DNA from 3 places in the Lysinibacillus sp. FSL K6-0057 genome. Region 2 is predicted to be linked to each of the others. Evidence: a T-box and tRNA genes for the amino acid it is inferred to sense, from the RefSeq annotation. Region 2 holds a T-box; the other regions hold tRNA genes.
What was found. A T-box is a leader RNA that pairs with one kind of tRNA and senses whether it is charged. The one in region 2 lies ahead of metG (methionine--tRNA ligase), so its partner is inferred to be a tRNA-Met.
Positions count from the first base shown of each region.

Region 1: it encodes a tRNA-Met, which carries the amino acid that the T-box ahead of metG (methionine--tRNA ligase) is inferred to sense. The anticodon was not compared.
Region 3: it encodes a tRNA-Met, which carries the amino acid that the T-box ahead of metG (methionine--tRNA ligase) is inferred to sense. The anticodon was not compared.

Region 1 is NZ_CP152047.1:3,877,562-3,879,724, reverse strand. It holds tRNA gene MHB40_RS19235 (tRNA-Thr) at 1-20, shown strand, start outside; tRNA gene MHB40_RS19230 (tRNA-Lys) at 28-103, shown strand; tRNA gene MHB40_RS19225 (tRNA-Leu) at 122-206, shown strand; tRNA gene MHB40_RS19220 (tRNA-Gly) at 243-317, shown strand; tRNA gene MHB40_RS19215 (tRNA-Leu) at 323-411, shown strand; tRNA gene MHB40_RS19210 (tRNA-Arg) at 420-496, shown strand; tRNA gene MHB40_RS19205 (tRNA-Pro) at 506-582, shown strand; tRNA gene MHB40_RS19200 (tRNA-Ala) at 599-674, shown strand; tRNA gene MHB40_RS19195 (tRNA-Met) at 703-776, shown strand; tRNA gene MHB40_RS19190 (tRNA-Ile) at 783-859, shown strand; tRNA gene MHB40_RS19185 (tRNA-Ser) at 875-967, shown strand; tRNA gene MHB40_RS19180 (tRNA-Met) at 1,021-1,095, shown strand; tRNA gene MHB40_RS19175 (tRNA-Asp) at 1,099-1,174, shown strand; tRNA gene MHB40_RS19170 (tRNA-Phe) at 1,233-1,308, shown strand; tRNA gene MHB40_RS19165 (tRNA-Gly) at 1,314-1,387, shown strand; tRNA gene MHB40_RS19160 (tRNA-Ile) at 1,389-1,465, shown strand; tRNA gene MHB40_RS19155 (tRNA-Asn) at 1,470-1,546, shown strand; tRNA gene MHB40_RS19150 (tRNA-Ser) at 1,557-1,647, shown strand; tRNA gene MHB40_RS19145 (tRNA-Glu) at 1,650-1,721, shown strand; gene MHB40_RS19140 (diaminopropionate ammonia-lyase) at 1,991-2,163, shown strand, end outside.
Region 2 is NZ_CP152047.1:4,671,759-4,673,921, reverse strand. It holds gene MHB40_RS23320 (HAD hydrolase-like protein) at 1-535, shown strand, start outside; T-box leader at 625-886, shown strand; gene metG (methionine--tRNA ligase) at 943-2,163, shown strand, end outside.
Region 3 is NZ_CP152047.1:3,885,660-3,887,822, reverse strand. It holds rRNA gene MHB40_RS19380 (23S ribosomal RNA) at 1-109, shown strand, start outside; rRNA gene rrf (5S ribosomal RNA) at 270-385, shown strand; tRNA gene MHB40_RS19370 (tRNA-Val) at 396-471, shown strand; tRNA gene MHB40_RS19365 (tRNA-Thr) at 475-550, shown strand; tRNA gene MHB40_RS19360 (tRNA-Lys) at 558-633, shown strand; tRNA gene MHB40_RS19355 (tRNA-Leu) at 652-736, shown strand; tRNA gene MHB40_RS19350 (tRNA-Gly) at 773-847, shown strand; tRNA gene MHB40_RS19345 (tRNA-Leu) at 853-941, shown strand; tRNA gene MHB40_RS19340 (tRNA-Arg) at 950-1,026, shown strand; tRNA gene MHB40_RS19335 (tRNA-Pro) at 1,036-1,112, shown strand; tRNA gene MHB40_RS19330 (tRNA-Ala) at 1,129-1,204, shown strand; tRNA gene MHB40_RS19325 (tRNA-Met) at 1,233-1,306, shown strand; tRNA gene MHB40_RS19320 (tRNA-Ile) at 1,313-1,389, shown strand; tRNA gene MHB40_RS19315 (tRNA-Ser) at 1,405-1,497, shown strand; tRNA gene MHB40_RS19310 (tRNA-Met) at 1,551-1,625, shown strand; tRNA gene MHB40_RS19305 (tRNA-Asp) at 1,629-1,704, shown strand; tRNA gene MHB40_RS19300 (tRNA-Phe) at 1,763-1,838, shown strand; tRNA gene MHB40_RS19295 (tRNA-Gly) at 1,844-1,917, shown strand; tRNA gene MHB40_RS19290 (tRNA-Ile) at 1,919-1,995, shown strand; tRNA gene MHB40_RS19285 (tRNA-Asn) at 2,000-2,076, shown strand; tRNA gene MHB40_RS19280 (tRNA-Ser) at 2,087-2,163, shown strand, end outside.

The sequences.
Region 1 (2,163 bases), 790 kb from region 2:
GATTCCTATAGCCGGCACCATTTTTTCGAGCCATTAGCTCAGTTGGTAGAGCATCTGACTTTTAATCAGAGGGTCGAAGGTTCGAGTCCTTCATGGCTCACCATTTTTGAAATAATAATAAGCGGGTGTGGCGGAATTGGCAGACGCACTAGACTTAGGATCTAGCGCCGCAAGGCGTGGGGGTTCGACTCCCTTCACCCGCACCATTATTTTCATTGCCAGATAAAAAAACTTATGCACATGCGGAAGTAGTTCAGTGGTAGAACACCACCTTGCCAAGGTGGGGGTCGCGAGTTCGAACCTCGTCTTCCGCTCCAAATGTGCCGGGGTGGCGGAACTGGCAGACGCACAGGACTTAAAATCCTGCGGTAGGTGACTACCGTACCGGTTCGATTCCGGTCCTCGGCACCATTTTAAATGCGCCCGTAGCTCAATTGGATAGAGCGTCTGACTACGGATCAGAAGGTTATGGGTTCGACTCCTGTCGGGCGCGCCAAAAGAACAACGGGAAGTAGCTCAGCTTGGTAGAGCACTTGGTTTGGGACCAAGGGGTCGCAGGTTCGAATCCTGTCTTCCCGACCATTTCCTAAAAATTTATGGGGCCTTAGCTCAGCTGGGAGAGCGCCTGCCTTGCACGCAGGAGGTCAGCGGTTCGATCCCGCTAGGCTCCACCATAAGTAAATTAACCAGTATAAAGATCCTGGCGGCGTAGCTCAGCTGGCTAGAGCGTACGGTTCATACCCGTAAGGTCGGGGGTTCGATCCCCTCTGCCGCCATCTTAAGGACCTTTAGCTCAGTTGGTTAGAGCAGACGGCTCATAACCGTCCGGTCGCAGGTTCGAGTCCTGCAAGGTCCACCATTTATATATTGTAACGGAGGTATACCCAAGTCTGGCTGAAGGGATCGGTCTTGAAAACCGACAGGCGGGTAACACCGCGCGGGGGTTCGAATCCCTCTACCTCCTCCAGTTTTAAATTTTTATAAATGGTGCTTTAAAAACTCGAAACAGCATAAAATTATCGCGGGGTGGAGCAGTGGTAGCTCGTCGGGCTCATAACCCGAAGGTCGTTGGTTCAAATCCGGCCCCCGCAACCAAAAGGTCCCGTGGTGTAGCGGTTAACATGCCTGCCTGTCACGCAGGAGATCGCCGGTTCGATCCCGGTCGGGACCGCCATTTTTAAAATAAAAGTCATGAGAAGCAAAAGAGTGAGCAAGCTTAGCATGGACGAAATGGGTCAGTAGCTCAGTTGGTAGAGCATTAGATTGAAGCTCTAAGTGTCGGCGGTTCGATTCCGTCCTGACCCACCATTTATGCGGGTGTAGTTTAATGGTAAAACCTCAGCCTTCCAAGCTGATGTCGTGGGTTCGATTCCCATCACCCGCTCCAAGGGCCTATAGCTCAGCTGGTTAGAGCGCACGCCTGATAAGCGTGAGGTCGATGGTTCGAGTCCATTTAGGCCCACCATTATTCCGAAGTAGCTCAGTTGGTAGTAGCACCTGACTGTTAATCAGGTTGTCGCAGGTTCGAGTCCTGCCTTCGGAGCCATTTTTATTTTGGGGAAGTACTCAAGAGGCTGAAGAGGCGCCCCTGCTAAGGGTGTAGGTCGGGTAACCGGCGCGAGGGTTCAAATCCCTCCTTCTCCGCCATGGGCCCGTTGGTCAAGTGGTTAAGACACCGCCCTTTCACGGCGGTAACACGGGTTCGAATCCCGTACGGGTCATACTAAGTGCAGTAGATGAATTTACATCTACTGCACTTTTTAATTTACTTAAAAATAGCTAGATAATAATAAACCTTTACAGAAATTAGATCCTGTAAGGGTTTATTGTTTTTCTGGAGGTTTAGATTGGAATTCTCGGTGTTTGTAGGTCCAAAACCAATGTATAACTGATATATTTGCTTGCTCTGACTACCCCTGTTTAATTTTGGTAATAAATTTTGTATTTTAAAGCTAGATCGACTAAGCTATTGGTAAAGGGGGAGATAGGTATGAAGGAAAAATTAAAGTGGGTGCACAATCAGCTAGACAACACAAACCAAGGCTCACCATTACTATCATATTTTACACTGGAACAAGTAAAGAAGGTTGGTCAATTTCAGCGTACATATGAGCGATTTGAGCAGACACCTCTCCATCATCTTGAGGCACTTGCTTCATATAT
Region 2 (2,163 bases):
GGGCGAAACGCCGATAGAAAAATATCGAGAAATAATGGGTGTTCCTTTACCTGTTGTGTGGGAAACATTATGCCCTATGCATACGCTGGAGATACGAGAAGAGAGCAATGTATTATTCCATGTAAAGCTGATTGAGCAAATACGTGGACATAAGGGTGCATTGTATCCACATGCTGAACAAACCCTTGCAACATTGTCAGAGAATTATCCGTTATACATAGCGAGCAATGGACAGGTCGACTATTTACAAGCAATCGTTGAAACCTATCAGTTAGAGCGTTTTATAAAGGGAATCTATAGCATTCAAGCTATTGCAAGTGGGCATAAATCAGATCTGGTTAAAAGAGTTGTAGATGAAAACAAAATTGAGTACGGAGCAGTGGTAGGAGATCGTTCTTCGGATATCCAAGCTGCAAAGGATAATCAGTTACTATCGATAGGCGTTCGCTTTGACTTTGCACAAGACAGGGAATTAGAAAAAGCAGATATAGTGATCGATGATTTAACTGCATTGGTAAATGTTACTTTAGATTAACGCACGAAAGTGTATCAAAAAAAAGGGACGATTTAACGACAATCATTGCATTTCCTCACAAGAAGGCGTAAAATAGTGCCAATCCTATAGACAAAGCATTGAAAAGGAAAAGTAAATTGGATTAACATTTTGTAGAGAGCCTCTGTTGGTGGAAATGAGGTAAATGAACCCTTTTGAAAATGACCTTTGAGCTTCGTACCGAAAGCTTTTTAGCCAGTAGATTACGACGAGATGGGCACTCGTTACAACAGCGGCAGTATCTCTCTTTTTGAATGGAGACGTACTGATAGAGGCAAATAGTGTGAGCTATTTGTAAATATAGGTGGTAACACGGGTATACTCGTCCTAATCAGATTTGATTAGGGCGATTTTTTTTACCATTTTTTCTGTGAGGGGAGCAATTTAGAATGACGATTGTTATTGGAGGCGCTTGGCCGTATGCAAATGGCTCTTTGCATTTAGGGCATGTTGCCGCATTATTACCAGGTGATATTTTGGCTAGATATTACCGACAAAAGGGTGAGCAGGTTTTATATGTATCAGGCAGTGATTGTAATGGTACACCTATTTCTATTCGTGCCGCGCAAGAGAATACAACGACAGAGGCTATTGCCAATCACTATCATGATGAATTTACTAGATGCTTTCATGATTTAGGATTTACCTATGATTTGTACACAAGAACGGATGCGGAGCACCACCATGAATCCGTTAAGGCCCTTTTTTTACAGCTACTGGCTAACAATTTTTTATACAAAAAGAAAATTGAACAGGCTTACTGTGAGACGGATAAGCAATTCCTACCAGATCGATTTGTTGAGGGGCTCTGTCCAAATTGTGGAGCGAAAGCAAGAGGAGATCAATGTGATAACTGCTCAGAAATTTTAGACCCATTGGATTTAATTGATAAGCGCTGCAAAATTTGTGGGAATGAACCTGTTATTCGGGAAACGGAGCACTTTTATTTTACCTTTAGTCAATTTCAAGGAAGATTGGAGTCCTATTTAGCTCAAGCGAAAGCCGAGAAACGCTGGCGAGACAATGCTTTAGGGTTAACGGAGCGATACTTGGCAGAAGGAGTTCCTGACCGAGCAGTAACAAGAGATTTACCGAATGGCATAGATGTTCCAGTGCCAGGTTTTGAAGGGAAAAAAATATATGTATGGATTGAAGCTGTAGCAGGGTACTTAACAGCAAGTTTAGAATGGGCAAAAGAGCATCAAATAGCCATTGAAGATTTATGGAATGAAGAGACCATTTCATACTATGTACATGGAAAGGATAATATTCCATTCCATACAGTTATTTGGCCAGCCATTTTAATGGGAATTGGATCTAAGGCATTACCTACCCATATTGTATCAAATGAGTATTTAACATTAGAAAAACGCAAATTATCTACTAGTCAGAATTGGGCTGTATGGGTTCCTTATATTTTAAGTCGTTATGATGCGGATTCTATTCGTTACTTCCTAACGATGAATGCGCCAGAAAATCGTGATACTGATTTTTCATGGCGGGAATTTATTTATAGCCATAATGGTGAACTACTCGGAGCCTATGGTAATTTTGTAAACCGTACATTGAAGTTTATTGAGAAATCATTTGCTTGTCGGGTTCCACAAGCT
Region 3 (2,163 bases), 790 kb from region 2:
TTACGCAAGTAAGTAAGATCCCTCAAAGACGATGAGGTAGATAGGTTCGAGGTGGAAGTGTGGTGACACATGGAGCTGACGAATACTAATCGATCGAGGACTTAACCAAAACGTTTGAACCATTCAATGTATCGTTTATCCAGTTTTGAAAGAACAACACTTTCAACAAGTTTTTAAGATACTATGTATTTTGAAGCTTTTAAAAGGAACTTCTGCTAAGAACGCAACATCCGTGTTGCAACGCAGAAGCCAGCACATCCATGTGCAAGTCTAGTGATGATGGCAAAGAGGTCACACCCGTTCCCATACCGAACACGGAAGTTAAGCTCTTTAGCGCCGATGGTAGTTGGGGGCTTCCCCCTGTGAGAGTAGGACGTCGCTAGGCATAGTACCCAGGAGGATTAGCTCAGCTGGGAGAGCATCTGCCTTACAAGCAGAGGGTCGGCGGTTCGAGCCCGTCATCCTCCACCATATGCCGGTTTAGCTCAGCAGGTAGAGCAACTGACTTGTAATCAGTAGGTCGTGGGTTCGATTCCTATAGCCGGCACCATTTTTTCGAGCCATTAGCTCAGTTGGTAGAGCATCTGACTTTTAATCAGAGGGTCGAAGGTTCGAGTCCTTCATGGCTCACCATTTTTGAAATAATAATAAGCGGGTGTGGCGGAATTGGCAGACGCACTAGACTTAGGATCTAGCGCCGCAAGGCGTGGGGGTTCGACTCCCTTCACCCGCACCATTATTTTCATTGCCAGATAAAAAAACTTATGCACATGCGGAAGTAGTTCAGTGGTAGAACACCACCTTGCCAAGGTGGGGGTCGCGAGTTCGAACCTCGTCTTCCGCTCCAAATGTGCCGGGGTGGCGGAACTGGCAGACGCACAGGACTTAAAATCCTGCGGTAGGTGACTACCGTACCGGTTCGATTCCGGTCCTCGGCACCATCTTAAATGCGCCCGTAGCTCAATTGGATAGAGCGTCTGACTACGGATCAGAAGGTTATGGGTTCGACTCCTGTCGGGCGCGCCAAAAGAACAACGGGAAGTAGCTCAGCTTGGTAGAGCACTTGGTTTGGGACCAAGGGGTCGCAGGTTCGAATCCTGTCTTCCCGACCATTTCCTAAAAATTTATGGGGCCTTAGCTCAGCTGGGAGAGCGCCTGCCTTGCACGCAGGAGGTCAGCGGTTCGATCCCGCTAGGCTCCACCATAAGTAAATTAACCAGTATAAAGATCCTGGCGGCGTAGCTCAGCTGGCTAGAGCGTACGGTTCATACCCGTAAGGTCGGGGGTTCGATCCCCTCTGCCGCCATCTTAAGGACCTTTAGCTCAGTTGGTTAGAGCAGACGGCTCATAACCGTCCGGTCGCAGGTTCGAGTCCTGCAAGGTCCACCATTTATATATTGTAACGGAGGTATACCCAAGTCTGGCTGAAGGGATCGGTCTTGAAAACCGACAGGCGGGTAACACCGCGCGGGGGTTCGAATCCCTCTACCTCCTCCAGTTTTAAATTTTTATAAATGGTGCTTTAAAAACTCGAAACAGCATAAAATTATCGCGGGGTGGAGCAGTGGTAGCTCGTCGGGCTCATAACCCGAAGGTCGTTGGTTCAAATCCGGCCCCCGCAACCAAAAGGTCCCGTGGTGTAGCGGTTAACATGCCTGCCTGTCACGCAGGAGATCGCCGGTTCGATCCCGGTCGGGACCGCCATTTTTAAAATAAAAGTCATGAGAAGCAAAAGAGTGAGCAAGCTTAGCATGGACGAAATGGGTCAGTAGCTCAGTTGGTAGAGCATTAGATTGAAGCTCTAAGTGTCGGCGGTTCGATTCCGTCCTGACCCACCATTTATGCGGGTGTAGTTTAATGGTAAAACCTCAGCCTTCCAAGCTGATGTCGTGGGTTCGATTCCCATCACCCGCTCCAAGGGCCTATAGCTCAGCTGGTTAGAGCGCACGCCTGATAAGCGTGAGGTCGATGGTTCGAGTCCATTTAGGCCCACCATTATTCCGAAGTAGCTCAGTTGGTAGTAGCACCTGACTGTTAATCAGGTTGTCGCAGGTTCGAGTCCTGCCTTCGGAGCCATTTTTATTTTGGGGAAGTACTCAAGAGGCTGAAGAGGCGCCCCTGCTAAGGGTGTAGGTCGGGTAACCGGCGCGAGGGTTCAAATCC